Regions from separate parts of the Alkalibacterium putridalgicola genome, predicted to be linked through region 2. Evidence: a T-box and tRNA genes for the amino acid it is inferred to sense, from the RefSeq annotation. Region 2 holds a T-box; the other holds one or more tRNA genes.

Region 1 (15,039 bases), 1.2 Mb from region 2:
GTGTCGGGGCAAGCCGTGTCAGAGACTTATTTGAAAATGCGAAGAAAACAGCTCCGGCTATCATCTTTATCGATGAGATCGATGCTGTTGGACGTCAGCGTGGTGCCGGTATGGGTGGCGGACACGATGAACGTGAACAGACCCTGAACCAGCTCCTTGTTGAGATGGATGGATTTACAGGTAACGAAGGTGTCATCGTCATTGCGGCAACAAACCGTCAGGACGTTCTTGACCCAGCTCTCTTACGTCCAGGACGTTTTGACAGACGTATCATGGTCGGCAGACCGGATGTCAAAGGACGTGAAGCGATCCTTAAAGTACATGCCAAGAATAAACCTATTGCTCCAGATGTCGATTTGAAAATCATCGCCAGACAGACGCCAGGCTTTTCCGGGGCTGACCTGGAAAATCTGCTGAACGAAGCTGCATTAGTTGCAGCCAGACGTGACAGCAAGCAGATCGAAGCGCTCGATATCGATGAAGCACATGACCGTGTCATTGCAGGTCCTGCGAAGAAAGACCGTGTCATCTCTAAAGTTGAACGTTCAATGGTTGCCTATCATGAAGCGGGGCATACGATCGTTGGTCTTGTATTAAGTGATGCACGAATCGTTCATAAAGTAACGATCGTTCCTCGAGGCAGAGCCGGCGGATATGCCATCATGCTCCCTAAAGAAGATCGCTTCTTAATGACCAAGAAAGAATTGTTCGAACAGATCGTTGGACTCTTGGGTGGACGTGTGGCTGAAGAAATCATTTTCGATTCTCAGTCAAGCGGTGCATCGAATGACTTCCAGCAGGCAACTCAGATCGCCAGAAGCATGGTTACTGAATACGGCATGAGTGACTTGCTCGGACCGGTCCAGTATGAAGGCGGCGGCCAGGTATTCCTTGGCAGAGATTATTCTCAGTCTAAGGCTTACTCTGAACAGTTTGCTTATCAGATCGACCAGGAAGTTCTGCGTATTCTGAATGAAGCACATACTGAAGCGCGACGCATTCTTGAAGAACATAAAGATGCACATGATCTGATCGCTCAGAAACTGCTTGAAGTAGAAACGCTGGATGAAAAACAAATCAAATCATTATTTGAACAAGGTGAAATGCCTTCGAAAGACGTTTCTGCTCCGTCAGAATTCCCTTCTGAAAAAGAAGAGGCGGAAAGAGATCCTGAAGACGAAGAAATCGGGAAAACGTTTGAAGAAATCAAAGCGGCACGTGAGAAAAAAGAACGTGAACGTGAGAAGCGTTTTGAAGAGAATCAGGACGATCAGTCATCCGAAGAGTCAGATGCTGAAAGTTCAGACAGTCAGAAAAAAGATAAATCAGACGACGAACCAAAAGCGTAACAAGCAAAGAAGAGGATGGCGATTTTATCGCATCCTCTTCTTTCCATGTAAACGGATGAAAACTAATATATATAAAGGAATGTGACTTATGTCAGATAAATTATTAAAAGCATTAGGCTACAATGATCAGATCCGTGTGTATGTCGTGGATACAACGGATATGGTCAAGACAGCCCAGGAAAATCATCAGACCTGGAGTGCTGCGACAGCGGCTCTCGGTCGTGCCATGGTAGGAACGACGCTGCTCGGTGCCACGCTTAAAGGAGAAGAAACATTGACTGTACGTATTGAAGGAAATGGTCCAGTCGGTTATATACTCGTAGACAGTAACGGTAAAGGGGAGACTAAAGGATATATCAAACATCCTGAGGTCAGTCTGCCTCTCAACGAACACGGAAAAATCGATGTCAGAGGGGCTGTGGGAACAGAAGGCATGCTTACAGTCAGTAAAGATTTGAATATGAAACGACCTTTCGTGGGACAGGTCCCATTAGTCAGCGGAGAACTGGGGGAAGATTTCACCTATTACATGGCGAACAGTGAACAGGTCCCTTCGGCTATCGGCTTATCCGTACTCGTCAACCCGGATGAGACGGTTAAAGCAGCTGGTGGATTCATGATCCAAGTCCTCCCCAATGCTTCAGAGGAAACGATCGGAAAAGTAGAAGAAGCAATTGCGGAGCTGCCTTTGATTTCCAAATTGATGGATGAAGGAGAAACGCCGGAACAGATCCTGGACCGATTAGTGAAAGATGGCTCAGCTCGCATCCTGGAAACGATGCCGGTATCCTTTAAATGCAACTGTTCAAAAGAACGGTTCAAAGATGCGATCGTTTCCTTGGGGGAAAAAGAGATACAGGAAATGATCGACGAAGATCATGGTGCGGATGCGGTATGTCATTTCTGCCGGACCACTTACCATTTTGACGAAGAAGAACTGAATGCCTTGAAGGAAGAAACGGAACAGCCGTAGCCTTTTTGCACATTTTTCTTTATGAGAATCAAGAGTTATGGTACGATAATCCAGTATGAATGGATTTAAATTCAGCGCATTAATAGTGAAGTGTCGACTTTACTGAGGATCTAAATATAAGAGTGAATAAAAGAGTGAGGAATGGAGTGACTGTAGTGTCTCAAGAAAATGGTACACATGAAAACTTAACAGACCAGTTAGTTGTACGTCGTGAAAAAATGAATGACTTGAAAGAGCGGGGGATCGATCCTTTTGGTTCCCGCTATGTACGCACGCATTATTCTTCTGAATTACATGAAAGGTATGAAGAGAAATCCAAGGATGAACTGCACGATGAAGAGATAAACGTTTCTGTTGCGGGTCGTCTGATGACCAAGCGCGGCAAAGGGAAAGCCGGTTTCGCGCATCTGAAAGATAAAAATGGTTTGATACAGATTTACGTACGAAAAGATGCTGTCGGCGACGAGCAATATGAAAGCTTCAAGCAGGCAGACCTTGGTGACTTTTTCGGTATCGAAGGAACAGTCATGAAAACCAATACGGGCGAAGTGACTGTAAGGGCTGAAAAGCTGACTTATCTATCTAAAGCTCTGCGTCCCTTGCCAGATAAATATCACGGATTGACGAACGTTGAACAGAAATATCGTCAGCGTTACCTTGATTTGATAGCCAATGAGGATAGTTTCGAGCGTTTCACCAAACGCAGTCAAATCATTCAGGAGATCAGAAATCACTTGAACGGCTTAGGTTATCTCGAAGTGGAGACACCACTTCTGCACAATATTGCAGGGGGAGCAGCAGCCAGACCATTCGTTACCCATCATAATGCCCTGGACATGGAGCTTTATCTGCGTATCGCAATCGAGCTTCATTTGAAACGACTGATCGTCGGTGGTATGGAAAAGGTCTATGAAATCGGTCGGGTTTTCCGTAATGAAGGGATCGACACCACACACAATCCTGAATTCACGATGATGGAACTCTATACAGCTTTCCACGATATGGAAGATGTTATGGATTTGACAGAAGTATTGATCCAGACTGTAGCAGAGAAAGTGTTGGGAGAAACCGAGATCTCTTATGGTGAAGAAACCATTCAGCTTGGTGGAAAATGGGCACGTCGCCATATGGTCGATCTGATCAAAGAAGAAACAGGTATCGACTTTTATAAACACTATACGGATGAGGAAGCCCGTCAGCTGGCCCAGGACCATAACGTCGAGATCGATGATTATGCAACCTTTGGACACGTAGTCAACGAATTCTTTGAAACGTTTGTGGAAGACAAGTTAGTCCAGCCGACATTTGTCTATGGCCATCCTCTGGAGATTTCTCCGCTGGCCAAGAAGAACGAAGAAGATGGACGCTTTACAGATCGTTTTGAGCTGTTCATTGCCAAGCACGAATATGCGAATGCATTCAGCGAGTTGAATGATCCGATCGATCAGCGCGAACGATTTGAAGCGCAAATGAAAGAAAAAGCTCAGGGTAATGAGGAAGCTCAGGAAATCGACGAAGATTTCATTGAAGCTCTCGAATATGGTATGCCGCCGACTGGAGGGCTGGGTATCGGTATCGACCGTTTAGTGATGCTTCTGACAGATGCTCACACGATCAGAGACGTTCTGCTGTTCCCGACAATGAAAAATACCGACAACAATTAAATAAAATTTTAAAAGTGACCAAGAGAGATGCGATGAGCATCTCTCTTTTTTTAGGACGTGTCTCTGTGATTGTTTTTTCTCGTATTTAGCGTGAATGTCCTATAATATAGAGAGTAAGAAAAGTAAGATGCAGAAAGAAGGAGAAAAAATGAAAAAAACCAGGTGGATAAATTTTCTGGGAGCAAGTGACCTGATTTTCAGTTTGGTCGTTATCATACTTATAGGTATTGCTTTCTTTTTATTCAATCAAGTCAGTTATATATTCACGCCAATACTCGTGCTTGTTTCGAATATCCTGATGCCCTTTGTCATCGCCCTGTTAATGTATTATCTGTTCAATCCATTTATAGACTTTCTGGAGAAACGGGGTGTGAAGAGAATAGTGGGTGTGACTATTCTATTCCTGCTGATCATCGGGCTATTGACGCTGGGCATCATCCTGCTGTATCCCTTGCTTCGGGATCAGCTGACCATGTTCATTGAAGAATTTCCGAGTTTCATAGATTCGCTGACCGCCTCAGTGACGAGTTGGGTAGATGATCTTCCCTTTGGAGGTGAAATCGAATCATTTATTCAAGAAGGGGAAAGCTTTGTTACCGGAATACCTGATAACATCAACCAGTATCTTTCGAACGGCTTCAGTGGTTTGTCGAGTTTTGTATCTGGGTTGACTAACGTCGTCGTGACACTGGTTACCTTTCCAATTATTCTGTTTTTCCTGCTTAAAGATGAACAGCGCTTTTTCCGTGCCTTTTTATCTGTTACACCTCCCAAATGGAGAGAAGACCTTATTCGCGTATCCTCTGAAGTAAACACACAAGTTGGTGCGTATGTAAAAGGTCAGCTGATCATTGCAACATCGATCGGGATAATGATGTTCATAGGTTTCTCTATAATAGGTCTGGAATATAATGGTGTCCTGGCGATAATAGCCGGATTCACATCTATTATTCCATACGTTGGTCCGACACTGGCGTTTATACCTGCGCTCGTTATTGCCTTGATCGATTCATGGTGGATGGTTGCCCAGCTCGTACTCGTCTGGATGGCGGTACAGTTTATAGACGGTAACTTTATCGAACCGAACGTCATGGGAAAACAGCTCAACGTCCACCCGTTAACGATCATCATTGTCTTGCTGGTAGCAGGTGACTTGTTAGGTTTATTCGGACTGATATTCGGTGTGCCGATATATGCTATCTTGAAGGTGCTTGTCGTCTACGTCTTCCAGCAGTTTAAGAAGCGATACAATAAATACTATGGTGATGTGGCAGGGGAGTATGAAGTCAAACCGATCGAAGTAGCCGTAAGTGGTGAAAAAGTCAGAAGCACTCAGCTAAAACGGACCATTGAAATAGCTAAACTGAAAAGGCATAAAGAAAAGGATCGATTCGAAGAAAACCATGAGAGCACTTCTGAAAAAGCCCCAGATAAAGAGGATAATAAGTAACCTTTATGTAGATAACATTAAAAAATACAGGGACGCTTTGAATCAGGGATCTATTCCTAGTATTCAAAGCGTCATCTTTATTTTACGCCTGAAAAAGGCGGATGATCCTTATTATTATCAGAAAAGAAAAAAAGTGAGAAAAGTTTCTGGAAATCCTTGACGAAAATCAGAATACCTGTTATTATTAATCTCGTTGCTGCAAAACAACGATTGAATTTCAGCAGCGAGGTTTTATAAATTTATTGTTGACATTTTGCTCTCGACCAGATATACTTAAGTAGTTGTCGTAGAGGTAAAGGGAACGCTTACAACTTTGAAATGTTTTCTAAAATAATTTTAAAAAGTTCTTGACAACGAAAACAAAAGCCTGTAATATTATATGAGTTGACACGAAACGTCGTCAACGTCTGAACGAATGAGATCTTTGAAAACTGAACAAAGTAAAACAACCAAATGTGCAGGGGTCTTCGATCCGATTTATCGGATCAGGACAACACAAACGAGTTAACATGTTTAACTCACACTATTTAAATTGAGCTATTTCAAACTACCAAAATGAGAGTTTGATCCTGGCTCAGGACGAACGCTGGCGGCATGCCTAATACATGCAAGTCGAACGATGAAGCACTCTGCTTGCAGAGTGCGGAAGAGTGGCGAACGGGTGAGTAACACGTGGGGAACCTGCCCATAAGAGGGGGATAACATCCGGAAACGGGTGCTAATACCGCATAGGTGATCATAGCGCATGCTTAGATCATTAAAGATGGCTTCGGCTATCGCTTATGGATGGCCCCGCGGCGTATTAGCTAGTTGGTAAGGTAATGGCTTACCAAGGCAGTGATACGTAGCCGACCTGAGAGGGTGATCGGCCACACTGGGACTGAGACACGGCCCAGACTCCTACGGGAGGCAGCAGTAGGGAATCTTCCACAATGGGCGAAAGCCTGATGGAGCAATGCCGCGTGAGTGAAGAAGGTCTTCGGATCGTAAAGCTCTGTTGTTAGAGAAGAACAAGAGGTGTAGTAACTGGCACCTCCTTGACGGTATCTAACCAGAAAGTCACGGCTAACTACGTGCCAGCAGCCGCGGTAATACGTAGGTGACAAGCGTTGTCCGGATTTATTGGGCGTAAAGCGAGCGCAGGCGGTCTTTTAAGTCTGATGTGAAAGCCCACGGCTCAACCGTGGATGGTCATTGGAAACTGGAAGACTTGAATGCAGAAGAGGAAAGTGGAATTCCATGTGTAGCGGTGAAATGCGTAGATATATGGAGGAACACCAGTGGCGAAGGCGACTTTCTGGTCTGTAATTGACGCTGAGGCTCGAAAGCGTGGGGAGCGAACAGGATTAGATACCCTGGTAGTCCACGCCGTAAACGATGAGTGCTAAGTGTTGGAGGGTTTCCGCCCTTCAGTGCTGGAGCTAACGCATTAAGCACTCCGCCTGGGGAGTACGGCCGCAAGGCTGAAACTCAAAGGAATTGACGGGGACCCGCACAAGCGGTGGAGCATGTGGTTTAATTCGAAGCAACGCGAAGAACCTTACCAGATCTTGACATCCTCTGACCACCCAGGAAACTGGGCTTTCCCTTCGGGGACAGAGTGACAGGTGGTGCATGGTTGTCGTCAGCTCGTGTCGTGAGATGTTGGGTTAAGTCCCGTAACGAGCGCAACCCTTATTGTTAGTTGCCAGCATTCAGTTGGGCACTCTAGCGAGACTGCCGGTGATAAACCGGAGGAAGGCGGGGATGACGTCAAATCATCATGCCCCTTATGATCTGGGCTACACACGTGCTACAATGGATGGTACAACGAGTTGCGAGACCGCGAGGTTTAGCTAATCTCCTAAAGCCATTCTCAGTTCGGATTGCAGGCTGCAACTCGCCTGCATGAAGCTGGAATCGCTAGTAATCGCGAATCAGAACGTCGCGGTGAATACGTTCCCGGGTCTTGTACACACCGCCCGTCACACCACGAGAGTTTGTAACACCCGAAGTCGGTAGGGTAACCCTTTATTGGGAGCCAGCCGCCGAAGGTGGGATGGATGATTGGGGTGAAGTCGTAACAAGGTAGCCGTATCGGAAGGTGCGGCTGGATCACCTCCTTTCTAAGGATATTGCCATTAGGGCAAACGGAACCTTGCACAGGTTGCTTTTACTTTGTTTAGTTTTGAGAGATTTTTTTGTTCTCTCATTTTAATATGATGGGGCCTTAGCTCAGCTGGGAGAGCGCCTGCTTTGCACGCAGGAGGTCAGCGGTTCGATCCCGCTAGGCTCCATTTGCAATTCTTTTTTAGAGTTGCGCTTTGTTCTTTGAAAACTAGATAGTTGATTTTATAACAAACACAAATGTTAAGAAACAACACCGAGAAATAGAAATTGAGAACAGTTTTGTTTTAAGACGAAACTCTCATCGCTATAATTACCCTTAACCGTCAGGTTAAGTGAATAAGGGCGCACGGTGGATGCCTTGGCACTAGGAGCCGATGAAGGACGGGACGAACACCGATATGCTTCGGGGAGCTGTAAGTAAGCTTTGATCCGGAGATTTCCGAATGGGGGAACCCATCACTTTTCATCAAGTGATATATCCATAGTGAATACATAGCTATGGATAAGGTAGACGTGGGGAACTGAAACATCTCAGTACCTGCAGGAAGAGAAAGCAAAATGCGATTCCCTGAGTAGCGGCGAGCGAAACGGGAAGAGGCCAAACCAGAAGGCTTGCCTTCTGGGGTTGTAGGACTGGCGACATGGACAAGCGAGAATAGCAGAAATAACTGGAAAGTTATGCGAGACAGGGTGAAAGCCCCGTATGCGACATTCAACCTTGCCTAGCCGGGATCCTGAGTACGGCGGAACACGAGAAATTCCGTCGGAATCCGGGAGGACCATCTCCCAAGCCTAAATACTCCCTAGTGACCGATAGTGAACCAGTACCGTGAGGGAAAGGTGAAAAGAACCCCGGAAGGGGAGTGAAACAGCACCTGAAACCGTGTGCTTACAAGTAGTCAGAGCCCGTTAATGGGTGATGGCGTACCTTTTGTAGAATGGACCGGCGAGTGACGATGTCATGCAAGGTTAAACCGAAGAGGTGGAGCCGCAGCGAAAGCGAGTCTGAATAGGGCGTAGAGTATGCCGTCGTCGACCCGAAACCAAGTGACCTACCCATGTCCAGGGTGAAGGTGCAGTGAAATGCACTGGAGGCCCGAACCCAAGTATGTTGAAAAATGCTGGGATGAGGTGTGGGTAGCGGAGAAATTCCAATCGAACTTGGAGATAGCTGGTTCTCTCCGAAATAGCTTTAGGGCTAGCCTCGGATAATATGCATCGTGGAGGTAGAGCGACTGTTTGGACTAGGGGCCCTTATCGGGTTACCGAATCCTGATAAACTCCGAATGCCACAGATGTAGATCCGGGAGTCACACTGCGAGTGATAAGATCCGTAGTGGAAAGGGAAACAGCCCAGACCGTCGGCTAAGGTCCCCAAATTCTTGTTAAGTGGAAAAGGATGTGGGGCTGCTTAGACAACTAGGATGTTGGCTTAGAAGCAGCCATCATTTAAAGAGTGCGTAATAGCTCACTAGTCGAGTGGCCCTGCGCCGAAAATGTACCGGGGCTAAACAAGATACCGAAGCCACGGATAGAACCAATGGTTCTATGGTAGGAGAGCGTTCTAAGGGCGTTGAAGCAAGATCGTGAGGACTTGTGGAGCGCTTAGAAGTGAGAATGCCGGTATGAGTAGCGAAAGACGGGTGAGAATCCCGTCCACCGAATGACTAAGGTTTCCTGGGGAAGGCTCGTCCGCCCAGGGTTAGTCGGGACCTAAGCTGAGGCCGAAAGGCGTAGGCGATGGACAACAGGTTGATATTCCTGTACCAGTCTGCTTTGTTTGAGCAATGGAGGGACGCAGGAGGCTAAGATGTGCACGCTGCTGGAATAGCGTGTCCAAGCAACAAGTCTGAGAAAGAGTCAAATGCTTTTTCTCTTAAGGACAAGTTGTGATGGGGAGGGAAATTAAGTACCGAAGTATCCGATGTCACACTGCCGAGAAAAGCTTCTAGTGAGAAGTAGGCTGCCCGTACCGCAAACCGACACAGGTAGTCGAGGAGAGAATCCTAAGGTGATCGAGAGAACTCTCGTTAAGGAACTCGGCAAAATGACCCCGTAACTTCGGGAGAAGGGGTGCTGACCAATTGGTCAGCCGCAGTGAATAGGCCCAAGCGACTGTTTACCAAAAACACAGGTCTCTGCTAATTCGTAAGAAGATGTATAGGGGCTGACACCTGCCCGGTGCTGGAAGGTTAAGAGGAAGGGTTAGCTTCGGCGAAGCTCTGAATTGAAGCCCCAGTAAACGGCGGCCGTAACTATAACGGTCCTAAGGTAGCGAAATTCCTTGTCGGGTAAGTTCCGACCCGCACGAAAGGTGTAACGATTTGGGCACTGTCTCAACGAGAGACTCGGTGAAATTATAGTACCTGTGAAAATGCAGGTTACCCGCGACAGGACGGAAAGACCCCATGGAGCTTTACTGTAGTTTGATATTGAGTGTCTGTACAGCTTGTACAGGATAGGTAGGAGCCTATGAAGCCAGGACGCCAGTCTTGGTGGAGGCGTTGGTGGGATACTACCCTCGCTGTATGGCCACTCTAACCCACGACCGTTAACCGGTCGGGAGACAGTGTCAGATGGGCAGTTTGACTGGGGCGGTCGCCTCCCAAAATGTAACGGAGGCGCCCAAAGGTTCCCTCAGAATGGTTGGAAATCATTCGTAGAGTGTAAAGGCAGAAGGGAGCTTGACTGCGAGACCTACAAGTCGAGCAGGGACGAAAGTCGGGCTTAGTGATCCGGTGGTACCATATGGAAGGGCCATCGCTCAACGGATAAAAGCTACCCTGGGGATAACAGGCTTATCTCCCCCAAGAGTTCACATCGACGGGGAGGTTTGGCACCTCGATGTCGGCTCATCGCATCCTGGGGCTGTAGTCGGTCCCAAGGGTTGGGCTGTTCGCCCATTAAAGCGGTACGCGAGCTGGGTTCAGAACGTCGTGAGACAGTTCGGTCCCTATCCGTCGCGGGCGTTGGAGATTTGAGAAGAGCTATCCTTAGTACGAGAGGACCGGGATGGACACACCGCTGGTGTACCAGTTGTCAAGCCATTGGCATCGCTGGGTAGCTATGTGTGGACGGGATAAACGCTGAAAGCATCTAAGCGTGAAGCCCCCTTCAAGATGAGATCTCCCATTCCTTTAAGGAAGTAAGACCCCTGAAAGATGATCAGGTAGATAGGCTGGAAGTGGAAGCATAGTGATATGTGGAGCGGACCAGTACTAATCGGTCGAGGACTTAACCACCAAAGGTGGCTTAAGGGTAAGATGCGGTGTTGTAGAAAAACGTTATGTGTACGTAAAATCAACTGTCTAGTTTTGAGAGAACAGAGTTCTCAAAAAAATAAAAAGAAGAGTCACTGTGCGGTGACGATGGCGGGAAGGACCCACCTGTTCCCATTCCGAACACAGCCGTTAAGCTTCCCAGCGCCGAGGATAGTGAAGGGTTTCCCTTTGTGAAAGCAGGACGTTGCCGTGCAGCTCTTTTTTTATTTTAAAAAATCATCGGAGGTTTAGCTCAGTTGGGAGAGCATCTGCCTTACAAGCAGAGGGTCAGCGGTTCGAGCCCGTTAACCTCCATTTTGTTTTTAGAGCCGTTAGCTCAGTTGGTAGAGCATCTGACTTTTAATCAGAGGGTCGCTGGTTCGAGCCCAGCACGGCTCATTTTTTTGCAGTCAATCTATTCTGTCACAATGCGTCCTTAGCTCAATTGGATAGAGCACCTGACTTCGGATCAGGCGGTTGAGGGTTCAAGTCCTTTAGGGCGCGTTCAAATAATATATGAAAAGTGATCTTAGGTAACTTCTAAGATCACTTTTTTCTGTATAAAGATACGGTTACTTCCTCAGCTTCTCACTTTTAATTCTATCTGTTTATTGGTATAATTATTATTAGTCAAAAATAGTCAAACAAATAACGTTCCTAATCAGAAACATGTGAAAAGGAGGGAACCCGAAGAGTAGATGCAACAAACTGTTCAGCAGTATGTTTGTGTCGTGAGTAAATCTCTTTATTGATCATAATGGAAAATAAAAATATGACAGATATCATTGAAGCTTATCTGAAAAAGGTATTGAAGCAGAAAGAGCAAGTTGAGATCCGACGAAGTGAGATCGCTGAACTTTTCGATTGTGTCCCGTCCCAGATCAATTATGTCATTAACACCCGTTTTACTATTCAAAAAGGTTACCTTGTTGAAAGTAAACGTGGCGGAGGTGGCTATATTCGTATTATTAAAGTTCAAGTACTGGACGAATTAGATATGTTGAATACCATGATCGAAATCATAGGGAACAACATATCTGAAAGAGACGCGAAGTCGGTCGTTCAAAAACTTTATGATGAAAAAATAATTAGCAAGCGTGAAGCAAAACTAATGATAGTGGCAATGGATAAGTCACTTTATACGGGTGATCGCGTAACAGATAATCGGGTTCGGGCAAATTTGCTTCGTTCGATGTTAGCCAATCTATGTTACGAAGAGCCGAATAAAAGAAAGGCGGACTAAGAAATATGAATGAACTATTTACAGATAAAGCAAAAAAAGCCCTGCTTATAGCCCAAGAGGAAGCCAAATCCTTCCGCCACCGTACAGTTGGGACAGAACATCTTCTCTTAGGTTTAGTCATAGAAAATGAAGGCATAGCAGGTATGACTCTGAGAGAATTGGATATAACTGAACAGGATGTCAAAGAAGAAATTGAACATTTTGCAAGCTATGGAACGACGGAACAAGTCCCTAAACATGCGATCCTTCCTTATTCCCCAAGAGCAAGACAAATCATCAAATATGCGACAGATGAAGCTAGACGAATGAAGCGTCCGCTTGTTGGAACTGAGCACTTACTGCTGGGGTTATTGAGAGATGAAGATATTCTATCTGCAAAAATTTTGAATAATCTTGATGTCAATCTTGCAAAAGCCAGACAGCTTGTACTGAAAAAGTTAGGGGCACAGCAGAAAAGTTCACGAAGCAAAATGAACAGTAGACGGAATGTGAAGGCGAATCAAGATGAACAGAGCGGAACACCCACACTGGATTCACTGGCACGTGATTTGACACAGCAGGCTCGTGAAGATCGTCTGGATCCGATCGTGGGGAGAAATAAAGAAGTGCGACGTATCATTCAGATCTTGAGTCGTCGTACAAAAAATAATCCTGTACTCGTAGGTGAACCGGGGGTAGGTAAAACAGCTATTGCAGAAGGGTTAGCTCAGAAAATCATTTCAGGAGAAGTACCACCGGTGCTGACGGATAAACGACTGATGACATTAGATATGGGGTCTTTAGTTGCCGGGACTAAATACCGGGGTGAATTTGAAGAACGGATGAAAAAGATCATCGATGAGATCTATCATGATGGTAATGTCATCCTGTTTATCGATGAGCTGCATACTTTGATTGGAGCAGGTGGTGCAGAAGGAGCGATCGATGCTTCCAATATTCTGAAACCGGCGCTCGCAAGAGGCGAACTTCAGACGATTGGTGCTACGACCTTAGATGAATATCAGAAACACATTGAAAAAGATGCGGCACTGGAAAGACGCTTTGCCTCTATTCACGTCGATCCACCAACTGAGATGGAAGCAGAAGAGATCCTTTTCGGGTTGAGAGACCGTTACGAAGATCATCACGGGGTATCGATCACGGACGATGCCATTCGTGCAGCCGTTCATTATTCCGTACGTTATATTACTTCAAGACAATTACCGGATAAAGCTATCGATTTAATGGATGAGTCTGCCTCAAAAGTAAGGATGGACAAGAGCGATTCTCCGACTCCTTTATCTAAAGCAACTGAAATGCTTGAAGATTTGATCAAGCGCAAAGAAGAGGCTATTCAGTCGCAGAATTTTGAACGCGCTGCTTTGATCAGAGAAAAAGAAATGCGTCAGCGTAAAAAACTGGAAAAAATCATCAAACAAGGTGAAAAGAACGATGGAGACCGACTGGAAGTTACTGCTTCTGATATTGCGGAAGTCGTATCCCAGTGGACCGGTATCCCTGTCAATCAAATGGAACAGAAAGAAAGCGAACGTTTGCTGAAACTTGAAAAAGTTCTTCACCAGCGTGTAGTAGGACAGGAGGAAGCGGTCGTTGCCGTGTCTAAAGCGATCAGAAGGGCGCGCAGCGGCTTAAAAGATCCTAATCGGCCTATTGGTTCATTCATGTTCCTCGGACCTACAGGTGTAGGTAAAACGGAACTGGCTAAAGCTCTGGCAGAAGCGATGTTCGGAAGCGAAGAAGCGCTTATCCGAGTCGATATGTCTGAGTACATGGAAAAATACAGTACCAGTCGTCTGGTCGGTTCACCACCAGGGTATGTGGGTTATGATGAAGGTGGTCAGTTAACGGAAAAGATCCGCCAAAAACCTTACTCGGTCATCCTGCTTGATGAAGTGGAAAAAGCCCATCCGGATGTCTTCAATATCCTGCTTCAAGTATTGGATGATGGTTTGCTGACAGATGGGAAAGGTCGAAAAGTCGACTTCAAAAATACGATCCTCATCATGACTTCAAATCTGGGCGCGACAGCCTTGAGAGATGAAAAATCTGTCGGCTTTGGTGCGATAGACAAACGCTTCGACCACGATGCTATGGAGAAACGTATTCGTGAAGAATTGAAAAATACTTTCCGTCCGGAATTCCTGAACCGTGTCGATGATACGATCGTCTTCCAGTCTCTGAAGAAAGAGGAATTGAGAGAAATCGTTCAGTTACTGACGAAAAACATCGTTACACGTATGCAAGAACTTGGTATCGAGTTGAAAATCACCAGGGCTGCCATGGATGTTATTGCCGATGAAGGTTTTGATCCGGAGTACGGAGCCAGACCGCTTAAACGAGCCATTCAGAATAAATTCGAAGACCGTTTGAGTGAGGCACTGCTTGCAGGTGAAATCAGTCTTGGTGACAAAGTGACTCTTGGAGCAACTAAAGGAGAAATCACTTTAAAAACGCGGGATGCAAAAAATAACAGCAAAAAGAAACTGACTACCAATAAATAAGCTTAGTTTAACGAATAAGAGAGTAAAGGAGTCCTTCAACCAGTATCAATATTCTGGTTGGAGGATTCTTTTTGTTATTATCTTAACGCGAATACAGAATCATATGATTTGTATATAGCATTTACTGGTGGTAATTTATTCTTGTAGTTAAAATAAACAGAAAGGAATGTGTTAGTCTATGTTTTTACACAAGAAAGAACTGCAGTACCATGCAAAACCCGACAAACCGGATGCAGTGATGGCCAGAAGGATACAGGAAATCATAGGTGGTCAGTGGGGAGAAATGACCGTCATGAACATGTACTTGTTCCAGGGATGGAATGCCAGAGGCAACGAAAAGTACAAGGATCTCTTACTGGACACAGCGACTGAGGAAATCGGGCACGTTGAGATGCTGGCGACCATGGTGGCCCATTTACTTGACGGTGCACCAACATCGGCACAGGAAGAAGCGGTCAACTCGGATCCGGCGATCGCAGCGATCATGGGT
Region 2 (15,039 bases):
TTCTGGAGAAAGGTGACGGATAGTGTAATCATCTATATTACTCCAGATGATGTGTATTACTATAGACTAAGTGTCCCTGTCCACAATGGAACAGTGGTATCTGACCAGGCTTATATTTTACCCCTGATTTCAAACTTTCAATACATCAGTTACTATCATTTACTGTGCCTGAATCATGATAAATTCAGATTGTTCAATGGTCGCGGTAATAAAGTTCAGGAAATTGAATTGCCTGAAGATGCACCAACGACATTGACTAAAGCATTGGGTGAAGAGCTGACAGGCGGCGCATTGAATGTTGCTGATTATGCTGGCGGTGCAGGAACAGGTATGTTCCACGGTCACAATGAGAAAAGCAACGAGGTGGAAATCGATCAGGTAAACTACTTCAGAGCAGTTGACAAATATATTTATGAGAATTTTTCTAAACCAACTGAACTCCCACTAGTACTGTTTGCTTTACCTGAAAATATTGCTGATTTTGAAAAAATATCCAAAAATGAATTTCTGGATGACACAAAAGTTGAAGCTTCACCAGCCCAACTTTCCGTCAACGACATACAGGATAAAACCAGTGAAGTCGTGAATGAAATCGTCAATAGACGCTACCAGAAACTGGTAGACCGTTACGAAGAAACCACACCGGAATTCAAGCTTGGTGCCCAGTATGCTGACTTGGCAATGGCGAGCATTCAAGGGAAAATCGATACACTACTACTGGAAGACCATTATCAGGTACATGGTCGTATCGATGAGAATGGACAATACCACGAAGGTACGGAAACGAATATTTACGTCAATCAGCTTGTCCACAACGTTTTGAAAACGAACGGTCAGGTATATGTACTGGAAACGGCCAGCATGCCATCAGATACAGGTATCGCTGCTCTGTTAAGATTCTAGGTCCAGACACTATTTGAATGATTAAAAAGAAACCTCTCAAAATCAGATACACTTCTGGTTTTGAGAGGTTCTTTAATTAGAAGACTATTGTGTGTTGACTAATCGGTTTAATACAGGTATACTAGAAGTTGTGTAAAATACCGCAGCAGAAAGTGGTAACCGCGTCAACAGTTTCTTGCCATGTTAGTTATGAGCTCAATTGTGTAACCAGCGGCTGCAAAGGTGAAGATTGAAAAGAAACTGCACGTATTACTGAGCTTTCACACGTTATTTTACTCCATATACTATAACAATGGAGGAATTTTATTATGTCAAGATATACAGGACCATCATGGAAAAAATCAAGACGTTTAGGTATTTCTTTAACAGGAACTGGTAAAGAAATCGCACGTCGTCCTTACGCACCTGGTCAACACGGACCTACAGCCCGTATCAAATTATCAGAATACGGACTACAATTAAAAGAAAAACAAAAATTACGTTTCATGTATGGATTAAATGAACGTCAATTCTTTAACTTGTTTACAGAAGCAGGTAAAATTCGTGAAGGAAAACACGGTGTCAACTTCATGATCTTACTTGAACAACGTCTGGACAACGTCGTTTACAGACTTGGTCTGGCAACAACTCGTCGTCAAGCACGTCAATTAGTAAACCACGGACACATCACTGTTAACGGTAAACGCGTTGATATCCCATCATTCCGCGTATCAGTTAATGATGTCGTTGGTGTTAGAGAAAAATCTAGAGACATGAAAATCATCAAAGAATCTGTCGAATCATTATTTGGTCGTCCGGACTTTATTTCATTCGATGATGAAAAATTAGAAGGAACACTTACACGTTTACCATTACGTGAAGAAATGCCTGCTGAAATCGAAGAAGCATTTATCGTTGAGTACTACAACAGATAATAAAAGACAAGATAATAATGAAAAGGCTGAGACATTCAAATGTCTCAGCCTTTTTTTGAGCCAGCAGGATAGCTAAACTAGTTTTATCATCTTAAAATAACTATCTTAATAAAGAAGAAGTCTTGTTTAGCAGGTTGGATTAGTGACTTGAATTTTTTTATGGAAGAATCAAGTTCAGCACATGATAAACGTCCTGAACTTAACTATTTTCTGAAAAAGTGGAGTACAGCACTTTTTGAACGGTCTGAACTCAACGATTCAGTGAAAAAGTGAAGTACAGCAATTTACGGACGTCCTGAACTCGACTATTCACTGAAAAAATGGAGGCAGAACCGATAATGGATATAAAAAGACCAAAAGAAATCTCTCTTTTACAGAAGATTCTTTCGGTCTTTTTATATTTTCATTTTTTCTAGTCAGATTACACGTAATAGTAAGAAACGACAGGTCATTTAGATATGCAGGTGCTGCAATAATACACTGACAAATTCTTCCAACATTAAACGGTCCTCTTCTGTGAAGCGGTTTTTAACCGGTGCATCCATATCCAAGACACCAATTTTCTTTCCGTCTTTTATCATAGGCACAACGATTTCAGACTGACTTGCCGCGTCACAGGCGATATGACCAGGGAAAAGGTGAACATCGTCGACGATAAGTGAACGCTGTTCTTTCAAAGCTGTTCCACAGACGCCGTCGCCTTCTTTGATCCTGATACAGGCTACTTTTCCCTGGAAGGGGCCAAGAATCAGTTCATTATCATTTTCATCCCACAGGTAAAAACCTGCCCAGTTGATATTTGAAAACTGTTCTGAGAGGAGTGCAGAGGCGTTACTCAGATTTGCGATCATATTTGTTTCGTCTGCTATAATGGCCGCCAGTTGTTTATTCAGCATGTATTTGATTTCGTTCGACATAAGTTAATCCTTTCTCTATTAAATTTATTTAATTTGCTTGCTAGTATAACATAATTCACTTAAGTTTGATATACTAGACAAAAGAGTGAGAATGCCATAAAAGGCAAAGATGTGTTGGAGGCGAAAGAATGACAGTTGAATTAATCATTACATTAAGTATTGTTATACTTGCTATATTGATCTATACCGTTACATATTTTATCAGAAAGAAACATTACGAGAGAATCGATGAGCTGGATCGCATAAAAAAAGAGTTGTATTCTAAAATGCCTTCGGACAAGATCCGGACTTTAGACAAAATGATGATTACAGGCCAGTCAAAAGAAGTCGCTGACAGTGTCATAGCTGACGTCAATATTATTGAGGGCAAGAATCTCCCGGCTGTCGAATCGCACTTGTTTGATGCTGAACAGGCAACGGACCGGTACCGTTTCAACCAGTCCACCAAAAGCGAACAGAAGGCTGAGGAATTACTGAAAGAGACTGAGGAAAATATCCTGCTCACCTCTGAAAAAATGGATGAACTTTTACAGAGAGAACAGGCAAATCTGCGAAAAATTGATTCGATCAAAAAACGTTATCATAAAGTAAGGAAAGAATTATTGGCGAAGAGCTTTACATTTGGTGAATCGATCAACAGCCTGGAAGATAGGTTGGGTGTAATGGAAAATCTCTTCACTTCGTTTTCTGATTTAACTGCTTCCGGTGACCATGAAGAAGCTAAAAAAGTGGTCAATCAGCTGGAATCCCGGTTGACAGAAATGGAAGCTATGATAGTTTCCATACCGGAACTCAACAGTAAGATCGAGAATGATTATGAGAAACAGCTTGAGGAAATTAAAGAAGGATACGAAAAGCTGATCGAACAGGATTATATTTTCCCAGAATCTTTTGATATTGAAGAACATATCAGTCAACTGTCAACTAAAATCGTCCAGTTGAAAGGTCTGCTTGCTCAACTTGAATTAGAAGAAATAGAATCTGAACAAGCCAATGTAGAACAGATTATTGATGAGCTGTATGATGCTATGGAAAAAGAAATCAATGCCAAGTACTCGCTTGAAAAACTTTTGAGAAAATTACCAAAGATCATTTATTACGTTACAAATCAGAGCAAGGAATTAAGTCTTGAGATCGATCGTATCGGACAGAGCTACCAGCTTTATCAGGGAGAACAGGAAACTTATGGTGAAATGAACAATGCGATGCAGGAACAGAAAAACGTAGTAGCAAGCCTGACCGAACAAATCGAAAAAAATAGTATCGCTTATTCAGATGCTGAAGAACTGCTGCTCCAAGCCTTTAGTCAACTGGAAAACCTCTCACATTCTTACGATACATTGTCAGAGAGTTTGTATGCTTACCGTGATAAAGAAAAAGAAATCAAAAAAGATTTGGAAGAGATGGAGCATGCGCTGAGAGAGATGAAGAGATATATTCAGGGAAAACACCTTCCTGGGCTGCCGGATGATTATCTTGACCTATTCTTTTACACAACGGATCATCTTGAACAGTTGTCAGTGGAATTAGCCAGACCAAGATTGGATCTAGAAGAAGTGACTCGTCTTCATGCCCTTAGTGATGAAGATATCGAGCATCTGGCAGATAAAACAGAAGAGACAGTAGACAATGCGTTACTTACTGAATTGACAAGTCAGCGTCTCTATCGATACAAAGAAGACTATCCTGGAGTCATGGAAACGATCAAGTACAGTGAAGCCTTGTTCCTGGATGAATATAACTATGAAACCTCACTTAAAATGGTGAGAGAGAAACTTGAATCGATAGAACCGGGGGCTTTTGAAGAAGTGAAGTCTCTTTATAAGAAAGAAATGTCAAACGCTCAATAATGACATACACAGACTCTTGGACCGTAGGATGTTTTACGGCTGAGAGTTTTTTTTTAGGTGTGTTTCGATAAGTGACGAATATAGCTTGAAGCTTGTAAGGATTTTGTTATAATATATAGAGTTTGATGATAACGAGAATCAAGAAGAGGTGCAAGATGATTTATTTTGATAATTCTGCAACGACAAAAATCGATCCATCCGTGTTAGCGACGTATCGATCTGTCAGTGAGCAGTACTACGGCAATCCGTCAAGCCTGCATCAGTTGGGAGAGCAGTCGAGGCAGTTATTAACTCAGTCGAGAAAACAGATAGCGGAGTTATTAGATGTCAGCAAAGAAGAGATTTATTTCACCAGCGGCGGAACCGAAGGGGATAACCTGGCTATAAAAGGCACTGCTATAGAAAAGATGGACTACGGACGCCATATCATCACTTCGTCCACGGAACATCCAGCCGTTATACAAAGCATGGAGCAGCTGGAAGCACTGGGGTGGGATGTTACTTATCTATCAGTTGATGAAAAAGGGCAAATAAGCCTTGAGGAACTCGAGCAGTCACTGAGAAAAGATACGGTTTTAGTATCGTTGATGGCAGTCAACAACGAAACAGGTAGTCTTCAGCCACTTAAAGAAGTAGGAGAACTGCTGGAACTTTATCCGTCTGTGCACTTTCATGTGGATGCTGTTCAGGCTATCGGAAAAATAGATCTGGATTTAAATGAGTCAAGAATCGATATAGCTGTCTTTTCCGGTCATAAATTTCATGCACCCAAAGGAACTGGATTTATATATGTGAAGAGTGGAAGAAAACTGGCGCCCTTGTTAAGTGGCGGCGGACAGGAAACAGGTCTTCGAAATGGAACCGAGAATGTTCCTGGCAATGTAGCGCTGGCAAAATCACTGAGATTGCTGATGGAGAATAAAGAGGAGACTGCACAAAAATTATTAGATATGAGGAAATCGCTGTTGGCGTATTTTGCCGACCTTGACAGAGTGACTGTTTTTTCACCAGAAGAAAGTGCTCCCCATATTGTCTGTTTTGGAATAAAAAATATCAAGGGAGAAGTCGTGGTTCATGCCCTTGAAAAACACGGCATTTATATTTCAACAACAAGTGCCTGCTCGAGCAGAAAAAAAGATAATATCCATTCGATCAGAGAAATGGGTTATTCATTAAAAGAAGCGGAGTCTGCCGTACGAATAAGCTGGAGTCAAATAAACACGCTGCAGGAAGTCGATGCATTCAAGAGCGCAGTCGATACCGTTTATTCACAGTTGAAATCAATTGAGTAGAGGAGAACAAATTTGGAAATCACAGAATTAATGATAAGATACGGTGAATTATCCACCAAAGGCAAAAACAAAAAGATATTTATTAAGAAATTAAATAAAAACGTTACAAAAAAACTGAAAAAATATGACCAGGTAAAGGTGAGTTACAATCGCGACCGCATGCATGTCAAACTTCATGGTGAAAATGCTGAACCGATTATTTCAGAATTGAATGACATATTTGGTATACAATCATTTTCGCCTATAGTCAGGGTCGAAAAGTCAGTCGAAGAAGCTGAAAAAGCCGTCATCGAACTGATCAGGAAAAACTATACTCCGGGCATGTCATTCAAGATCAACACCCGACGCTCAGACCATTCATTTGAATACGATACTAACGACATCAATCGCATGCTGGGCACAGCAGTGGAAGATGCTATGGCAGATATCCATGTACAAATGAAAAACCCGACAGTGACCGTTAGGGTCGAAGTTAGAAATAGGGGGATCTTTATATCGGTAGATACCATTCAGGGGCAGGGGGGGCTGCCAGTCGGTTCTTCCGGCAAAGGGATGCTTATGCTTTCTGGAGGTATTGATTCACCTGTAGCCGGTTATCTTTCAATGAAAAGGGGCATGGAAATAGAAGCAGTCCATTTTCATAGCCCTCCATACACGAGCCCGCAGGCTTTAAAGAAAGCCAAAGATCTGACGGCCAAGCTGTCTCGTTTTGCTGGAGAAATTATATTTATAGAAGTTCCTTTCACTGAGATCCAGGAACAGATCAAGAAAGAAGTTCCAGATGAGTATTCCATGACGATCACAAGAAGAATGATGATGCGACTGACGGATGAGATCCGTAGAAAACGTAATGGCTTAGCTATCGTTAATGGAGAGTCTCTGGGGCAGGTCGCATCCCAGACACTTGAAAGTATGCTGGCGATAAATGCTGTGACCAGCACGCCTGTCCTGCGTCCGCTTATTTCCACAGACAAGAATGATATTATAGATATCGCGAAACAAATCGATACGTATGAACTGGCCGTACAGCCTTTCGAAGACTGCTGTACGATTTTTGCACCAACCAGACCGAAAACGAAACCGAAATTACAGAAAGTGGAAGACTTTGAGAAAGCGATCGACGTTAATGGGTTGATGGACCGCGCATTAGAAGGTATGAAGATCGAAAAGATCGGCATAGAAACGGACGAGAACAAAGAACGCGAAAAAACCTTTGCTGACTTGTTATGATGTTTTAGTTGCAAAACCTCTTCCGAAACAGTTAAACTAAGGGTATACTATAGGAAAGAAGGGGAAACAATGGACGTAATGATGAAAGGTGAAAAATTTCAGACAAACGGACCCGTTCCAGAAGTAGGAGATAACGCTCCTTCCTTTAATCTTAAAAACCTGAACAATGAAGACGTTAAACTTTCCGATTATGAAGGAGAAGTCGTTATTTTAAGTACTTTCCCGGATATAACGACGAGTACGTGTGCAAGACAGACGGATACCTTTAATACAGAAGGTAAAGAGCTGAAAAATACCACAGTCCTCTCGATCTCTGCCAATACTGTTGAAGAGCAGGAAAAGTGGGGGCAGGCAAAAGATGTGGACACTGTTTTACTGCATGACAGCGAACGCAACTTTGCCAAGGAATATGGTCTATATATTGAAGATATGGACAAAATCGCACGTGCCGTATTTGTCTTAAATAGACACGGACAAATCGTTTATAGAGAAATCGTGAAAGAAATGTCCGGTGACCCAAATTACGAAGATGCTTTATCAGCTGCGCGTCACGAAGAAGCTGAACTGAGTTAATATAAATGAATAAATCAAGGCAATGATCATGAGTAGTATCAATAAAGAGGATCTTAGAGAATGGGTGTCTGGTGGAAATCCCTGATCGATCATATTGAGAAGTAGCATGTGAGCTATACAGTGAACAAAGAAGTAGCTGTAACTGGACTGACAGACCATTAAAACTGTTGTTAAGAGATCACTGTTTTTTAATTACAGTGATAATTTAGGTGGTACCGCGAAGCATTCGTCCTATATCCATAGGATGAATGCTTTTTTTATGAGAAAAAAGGAGTGATCATTTTGGAAAAATCGTTAGACATGTCAAAGAAGTATGAGCCGTCAAAAGTAGAAGAAGGGCGTTATGAAAAATGGCTGAAGGAAGATTTGTTCAGACCGGATGGTAAAGGGACAGAACCTTATTCCGTCGTTATTCCTCCACCCAACGTGACCGGAAAGCTGCACTTAGGTCACGCATGGGATACAACACTTCAGGATATCATTATCCGTCAGAAGAGAATGCAGGGGTATGATGCATTGTGGCTGCCGGGGATGGATCACGCTGGAATCGCGACGCAGGCAAAAGTAGAAGAAAAACTAGCTCAGGATTCCATTTCAAGATATGACCTGGGTAGAGAGAAATTTCTCGAAAAAGTTTGGGAATGGAAAGAAGAATATGCTGGAAATATCCGCAGACAGTGGTCGAAAGTAGGTATTTCCGTCGATTATTCAAGAGAACGTTTCACTTTAGACGAAGGTCTGAATGATGCTGTAAACAGAGTATTTGTCGACTTATATAATAAAGGACTTATTTATCGCGGCGAATACATTATCAACTGGGATCCCAAGGCACAGACTGCCTTGTCAGACATCGAAGTGGACCATAAAGATGTCAATGGTGCATTCTACCATATCACGTATCCTATCGTGGATGGTGAAGGCGAAGTGGAGATCGCAACGACACGGCCGGAAACCATGCTTGGTGATACAGCCGTAGCTGTTCATCCTGAAGATGAAAGATATCAGCACCTCATAGGTAAAAAAGTGCTGCTCCCAGTGGTCGAAAGAGAACTGACTGTCGTAGCAGACGATTATGTGGACCGGGAGTTCGGGACAGGTGTGGTCAAAATCACTCCAGCACACGACCCGAATGACTTTGAAATAGGTAAACGACATAACCTGGAACAAGTGAATGTCATGAATGATGACGGCTCAATGAATGAACTAGCTGGAAAGTATGAAGGCATGGACCGCTTCGAAGCACGAAAAGCTCTTGTCAAAGATTTGAAGGAAGCCGGCAACCTCATCAAGGTTGAAGAAATGACACATAGCGTCGGTCATTCCGAACGTACAGGTGTGATCGTTGAACCTAGACTATCCACACAATGGTTTGTTAAAATGCAGCCGCTGGCAGAACAGGCGCTGAGAAATCAGCAGACTGAAGACAAGGTCAACTTTGTCCCTGAACGGTTCGAAAAAACATTCAACAACTGGATGGAAAGCGTTCATGACTGGGTCATTTCAAGACAGTTATGGTGGGGGCACCGCATCCCAGCCTGGTATCATAAAGAAACCGGTGAACTGTATGTGGGAGAAACAGCTCCAGAAGACAGCGAAAACTGGGAGCAGGACAATGATGTTCTGGATACATGGTTCAGTTCAGCTTTGTGGCCGTTTTCTACCATGGGATGGCCGGATACAGATTCAGAAGACTTCAAAAAATATTTTCCGACTAGTACGCTGGTTACGGGCTATGATATCATCTTTTTCTGGGTCAGCCGCATGATTTTCCAGAGTCTGGAATTTACCGGCAAGGCGCCGTTCAAGAATGTACTGATCCATGGATTGATTCGAGATGAACAGGGCAGAAAAATGAGCAAGTCGTTAGGCAACGGTATCGATCCGATGGAAGTCATCGATCAGTACGGCGCTGATGCCTTGAGATGGTTCTTATCCAATGGTTCAGCACCTGGGCAAGATGTGCGCTTCAGTTATGAAAAAATGGATGCTTCTTGGAACTTCATCAACAAGATCTGGAATGCCAGCCGCTATGTTATCATGAATCTCGAAGATTTCTCATTTGAGGATATCGATCTTTCGGGAGAAAAATCTATAGCAGACAAATGGATACTCGCTCGCTTGAATCAGACCATCAGACAGGTGACTGAGCTGTTTGAAAAATTTGAATTTGGTGAAGCCGGCAGAAGACTGTATACCTTTATCTGGGATGATTATTGTGACTGGTATATTGAAATGAGTAAAGAACTGCTTATTCAGGGTACAGATGAACAGAAAGTGACGACCCAATCTGTCCTGGTCCATGTACTGGATCAGACACTGCGTCTCCTGCATCCTATCATGCCGTTTGTGACAGAAGAGATATGGGAACATATCCCGCATGAAGGTCAGTCTCTTGTCGTTGCAGAATATCCTGAAACGGTAAGTGAGTTTGACGATCAGGAAGCGATCACCAACATGGAGATGCTTATTGAACTGATCCGTTCTGTTCGTTCCATTCGTCTGGATGCCAATCGTCCGCTATCTAAAAAAATCGATATCCTGATAAAAACTAAAGGTGAAAAAGAGAAAGCCTTCTTAGTCGAGAACCGTTCCTTTATCGAACGTTTCTGTAATCCCAATGAACTGGTGATCGATACGGAAGTGGAAATACCTGGAGAAGTGAAGTCCGCAGTCATTTCTGGAGCGGAAGTATATCTTCCACTAGCGGGTCTAGTCGATATTCAGGAAGAAATCCAGCGTCTGGAACAGGAAAAAGCCAAATGGCAGCAGGAAATGGATAGAGTAGAGAAAAAACTGGCAAATGAAAAATTCGTGCAGAATGCACCGGAAAAAATCGTGAATGCTGAAAAAGAAAAAGGACAAGATTACAAAGAGAAGTACGAGGCGGTAACGAACCAGATCGAAAAATTAAAACAAGTCAAAGAAGGGTAAACATGAATAAAGTAGTCGTATTTGACATGGATGGTTTGATGTTTGATACAGAACCGCTATACTATAAAGCGAATCAGAAAACGGCTGATGCCTTAAGCATTCCGTTTGACTATTCCTTTTATGAGAAGTATATCGGAGCAAGTGAAACTGATTTTTTCCAGGCCATGTTTGATCAGTTTCCTAAAAACAATGTCCAGCAGTTCATCATTGACAGCAAAAAAGATGTTGAGGACCTTCTGTCATCTGAACCGCCTGCGATAAAAAAAGGCCTAGTCGAACTGCTCGCTTATTTAAAAGAGCAGGGGTATAAGACGGTCGTGGCTTCCAGTTCAGAACGGAAGTTAGTGGAAAAACTTTTAGAGATGACCGATCTCAAAGGCTACTTCGATGCGTATATTGGAGGAGACGAAGTCGCGAAATCCAAGCCTCATCCTGAAATATTCCAGAAAGCAGTCCAGCTTGTCGGGGGATGCACAGTCTGATGTGCTGGTTCTTGAAGATTCGCTCAATGGTGTTCGGGCAGCATATGAAGCCGGTTATAAAGTAGTCATGGTCCCCGATCTTTTAAAACCGTCGAAAGAAGCTAAAGCTAAAGCATTAGAAATCTGTGAGGACTTGGAGAAAATTCTTATCAAAATAAAAAGTGAGAATTTTTTTTAAATGACAGTATATATTGAAGAGAAGATAAAATCTTCTCTTCTTTTTTATTGGAGGGAATTCTATGCTTAATCAGAAATTTGTTGATGTTCCACAAGAGTCAAGACCTAGAGAAAGGATGGCCGAATATGGTCCTGAAGCACTCGCTAACCATGAACTGCTGGCAATACTGCTTCGAACGGGAACAAGAGATCAGAATGTCCTGCAGCTCAGCATGCAGGTTTTTTCAAACTTTGATGATTTGTACATGTTCAAAAATGCTACTCTGGAAGAACTTTTAGCCATACCGGGAATAGGGAAAGCAAAAGCCTTCGAACTGTTGGCAACGATCGAATTGGGTAAGCGTCTGGCTAAAACAACAGTTCTAAAAGAAGGAGCAGTCACGTCTAGCCAGTATGTAGGAAAGCTGTTACTGGAAGAACTGAAAGGCTTGCAGCAGGAACTGGTGGTGGGGTTATTTTTAAATACAAAGAACGAAATAATAAAAAAAGAAACGATTTTTAAAGGTGGGTTGAATTCTAGTGTTGCTCATCCAAGAGAGATATTCAAAGCGGCTATAAAATATTCCTCTGCACGTATAATCATAGCCCATAATCATCCTTCCGGGAATCCTGAACCTTCAGACGCTGACCTGCGATTTACAGAGAGGATGTGTGAAGTGGGAAAAATCGTCGGTATAGAACTTCTTGATCATTTCATTATTGGGGAGGACCAGTACATCAGTTTGAAAGAATATGGAGCCTTGTGAATTTCGATGTTTTTGACAGAGTGGTCATAAGATATTTCCCATAAAAAAGTGCTAAATACTTGCATAAAATAATATGGCGTGGTACTATGAATTTAGCATTTTGTTAGGGAAAGAAAAAAGTAATGTGTAATAACATTCCGATTCGTACCTATAGCAATAATGTGAAATAAATTGTGCTTTAAGGCACGAGGAGGAACAGTAAACATGGAAAACGGTACAGTAAAATGGTTTAACGCAGAAAAAGGATTTGGATTTATCGAGCGCGAAGGTGCAGACGATGTATTCGTACACTTCTCAGCTATCAACGAAGAAGGATTCAAATCATTAGAAGAAGGTCAAGCAGTTACTTTCGATATCGAAGAAGGCGCACGCGGACCTCAAGCAGCTAACGTAGAAAAAGCTTAATACTAAACTATTATAATTTTTTAACCGAGTAGGGTATCTATCCTGCTCGGTTTTTTAGTGCATAGAAATAATTAATGTGACGTTTCAAATATTAAATTTAAAATAAAGTGTAAGTTAGCTAGTGCATATTGATTAATAAAAAGGTACAATTGTATAATGTAAGTTTAGGATTTATTATGCTAGTATGTGAAAGTGTTGAAAGGAGATTTTTTAGTGTTCTGGTTCAGAAAAAAAGGGGTCGGTATTGATTTAGGTACCGCTAATACAAATGTTTATATAGAAGGAAAAGGTATCGTCCTTGGCGAACCTTCAGTTGTAGCTAAAGATAAAACAAAGGATGAAGTCGTATCTGTTGGTATAGATGCTCAAAAAATGATAGGTCGTACACCTGGTAGTATCGTTGCCTTGCGTCCGATGAAAGATGGCGTAATCGCAGATTTCGATACAACAGCAGCCATGCTTGAATACTTCATAACGAAAGCCGTAGGAAAACGTGGTTCTAAACCTGAAGTCGTTGTCTGTGTTCCCGGTGGTGGAACAGAAGTTGAAAAGAGAGCCATCATCGATGCGGCAAAAATGGCTGGAGCGAGAGATGCCTACTTGATAGAAGAACCGTTTGCTGCTGCAATAGGAGCAGGGTTACCTGTCAATGAACCTACAGGCAGCATGGTCGTGGATATCGGAGGCGGGACCACTGACGTTGCTACAATATCATTAGGCGGGATCGTCAGCAGCCGTACGATCAAAATGGCGGGTGATCAAATGGATCAGTCCATCATTCAATACATCAGAAACAAATTTAATCTGCTCATAGGTGAACGAACGGCTGAAGCGGTGAAAATGGAATTGGGCAGTGCCTCTATTGAAGCTGCTAAAGACATGGGCTCTATGGATATTCGCGGAAGGGACTTATTGACCGGTTTACCTAAGACGATATCGATTCCGGCTATCGATGTGGCAGAAGCCATCAAAGAAGTGATCGAAAGTATTCTTGTCGCTGTGAAGGGAACCCTTGAAGATACATCGCCTGAAATCTCAGCGGATGTTATCGACCGTGGTATCGTCTTGACAGGGGGCGGCGCTTTGTTGAAGCATCTAAGCGATGTTATTGCAGAAGAAACGGATGTTCCTGTATTTGTTGCAAGCAATCCTTTAGATTGTGTAGCGATAGGGACCGGAGAAGCATTGAACCACATGAATATATATAGAAAGCAATCGAGATAAATATGTAAACTAGCGGGAAGATATTCTTCCCGCTAGTTTAATGATACCGTGTATGCGTGTTCTAAAATTAGACACATATACCAGCTGTTCATTTCAAACTGCCTCTACGAACTGACTATAATCTATGGTAAAATAAGCGAAGTTAAATTATAAGAGGTGTCGCAATTGAACCAGTTTTTTACAAATAAAAAATTAATCGTCCTGCTTATCAGTGTGATCATGTTTGTTTCGCTGATTTCGTTATCCATGCGAAACACAGGGAACATCCCCTTTTTTCAACAGGCGACCAACGACATTACTGCGGTTCTGGGAAGGATTTATTCCAAACCTGCCAATGCTATAATCGGCGTGTTTGATTCGATAGATGATCTACAGGATACGTACACTGAAAATCAGAGATTAAAAATAGAAATCGATCAGATATATGAACGTCAAGCAGAATTGAATACACTAAAAGATGAGAACGCTCGCTTGGAAGAAGAACTGGATCTGAAACAGTCTTTAACCGATTACCGGACCATCTCAGGGACCGTAATCTCTCGAAATCCGGATAACTGGGTCGACCAGTTAGTTGTTGATCGCGGAAGTCAGGATGGTGTGGAAGTTGGGATGCCTGTCATGTCCGGAAATGGTCTGATCGGTCGTATCGCTGAAACAAATCCGACCAGTTCAAAAGTCGTTCTACTGACAAACATCGAGCAGACGGCTAATCAGGTTTCTTCAGAAATCGTCATGGGAGATGAGACAGTATACGGAATAATCAGCGACTATGATGCCGATGCGAATCAGCTTCTGATGTCTCAGATTACATCAACGGTAGAAATCAGCGAGGGAGAACTTGTGACCACTTCCGGTTTGGGTGGAACTATCCCACGAGGTCTGGTTATCGGTGAAGTGGAAGAGGTCTCAATGGATTCACATGGCCTTGCTCAACAGGTATATGTAAAACCTTCAGCTGATTTTAACGCTATCCGTTTTGTAACCATTATCCATCGTATGGCCGAGAGCGGTGAAGAGTGATGACTAACTGGAAAAAAATAACGATTCCCGTTTTTCTACTGTTTTTCACTTTGCTCATAGACGGAGGGTTGTCGTATTTATTTCGTGAACAGTTAAGTACGTCTTTCGGTGTAATGATCCCCAGACTGGTCATTATTACACTTATCATGCTTTCTTTCTATCTGGAACCAAAGCAGTTGTTCATCCTTGCTTTTGTTTTCGGTTTTATTTATGACAGTTACTACAGTGGGATTTTAGGCATATATATTGCAGCATTTGTGTTGATTCCATATCTGGTCATTCAAATCCGCCAGATAATCAATCCTTACTTCTCTGCTATATTGCTGATCAATATTGTTGTACTGACTTTAATGGAATTATTTGTTTTTAGTGTGT

What was found. The T-box of region 2 lies ahead of AB4027_RS07990 (valine--tRNA ligase). A T-box ahead of a tRNA ligase gene usually reads a tRNA of that ligase, here a tRNA-Val.
Region 1: it has a tRNA-Val gene. The T-box ahead of AB4027_RS07990 (valine--tRNA ligase) is inferred to sense a tRNA for this amino acid. The anticodon was not compared.

Annotation. Positions count from the first base shown of each region.
Region 1 is NZ_CP162615.1:526,363-541,401, forward strand. Features, by position in the region: gene ftsH (ATP-dependent zinc metalloprotease FtsH) at 1-1,349, shown strand, start outside; gene hslO (Hsp33 family molecular chaperone HslO) at 1,438-2,322, shown strand; gene lysS (lysine--tRNA ligase) at 2,478-3,986, shown strand; gene AB4027_RS02715 (AI-2E family transporter) at 4,135-5,436, shown strand; rRNA gene AB4027_RS02720 (16S ribosomal RNA) at 5,988-7,541, shown strand; tRNA gene AB4027_RS02725 (tRNA-Ala) at 7,640-7,712, shown strand; rRNA gene AB4027_RS02730 (23S ribosomal RNA) at 7,872-10,787, shown strand; rRNA gene rrf (5S ribosomal RNA) at 10,904-11,019, shown strand; tRNA gene AB4027_RS02740 (tRNA-Val) at 11,048-11,120, shown strand; tRNA gene AB4027_RS02745 (tRNA-Lys) at 11,132-11,204, shown strand; tRNA gene AB4027_RS02750 (tRNA-Arg) at 11,236-11,309, shown strand; gene AB4027_RS02755 (CtsR family transcriptional regulator) at 11,563-12,048, shown strand; gene AB4027_RS02760 (ATP-dependent Clp protease ATP-binding subunit) at 12,054-14,549, shown strand; gene AB4027_RS02765 (manganese catalase family protein) at 14,728-15,039, shown strand, end outside.
Region 2 is NZ_CP162615.1:1,686,582-1,701,620, reverse strand. Features, by position in the region: gene AB4027_RS08025 (hypothetical protein) at 1-903, shown strand, start outside; gene rpsD (30S ribosomal protein S4) at 1,212-1,817, shown strand; gene AB4027_RS08015 (GAF domain-containing protein) at 2,270-2,734, opposite strand; gene AB4027_RS08010 (septation ring formation regulator EzrA) at 2,863-4,584, shown strand; gene AB4027_RS08005 (cysteine desulfurase family protein) at 4,740-5,876, shown strand; gene thiI (tRNA uracil 4-sulfurtransferase ThiI) at 5,889-7,106, shown strand; gene tpx (thiol peroxidase) at 7,176-7,679, shown strand; T-box leader at 7,693-7,916, shown strand; gene AB4027_RS07990 (valine--tRNA ligase) at 7,962-10,610, shown strand; gene AB4027_RS07985 (HAD family hydrolase) at 10,613-11,092, shown strand; gene AB4027_RS07980 (hypothetical protein) at 11,094-11,270, shown strand; gene radC (DNA repair protein RadC) at 11,332-12,015, shown strand; gene AB4027_RS07970 (cold-shock protein) at 12,220-12,420, shown strand; gene AB4027_RS07965 (rod shape-determining protein) at 12,634-13,644, shown strand; gene mreC (rod shape-determining protein MreC) at 13,810-14,664, shown strand; gene mreD (rod shape-determining protein MreD) at 14,664-15,039, shown strand, end outside.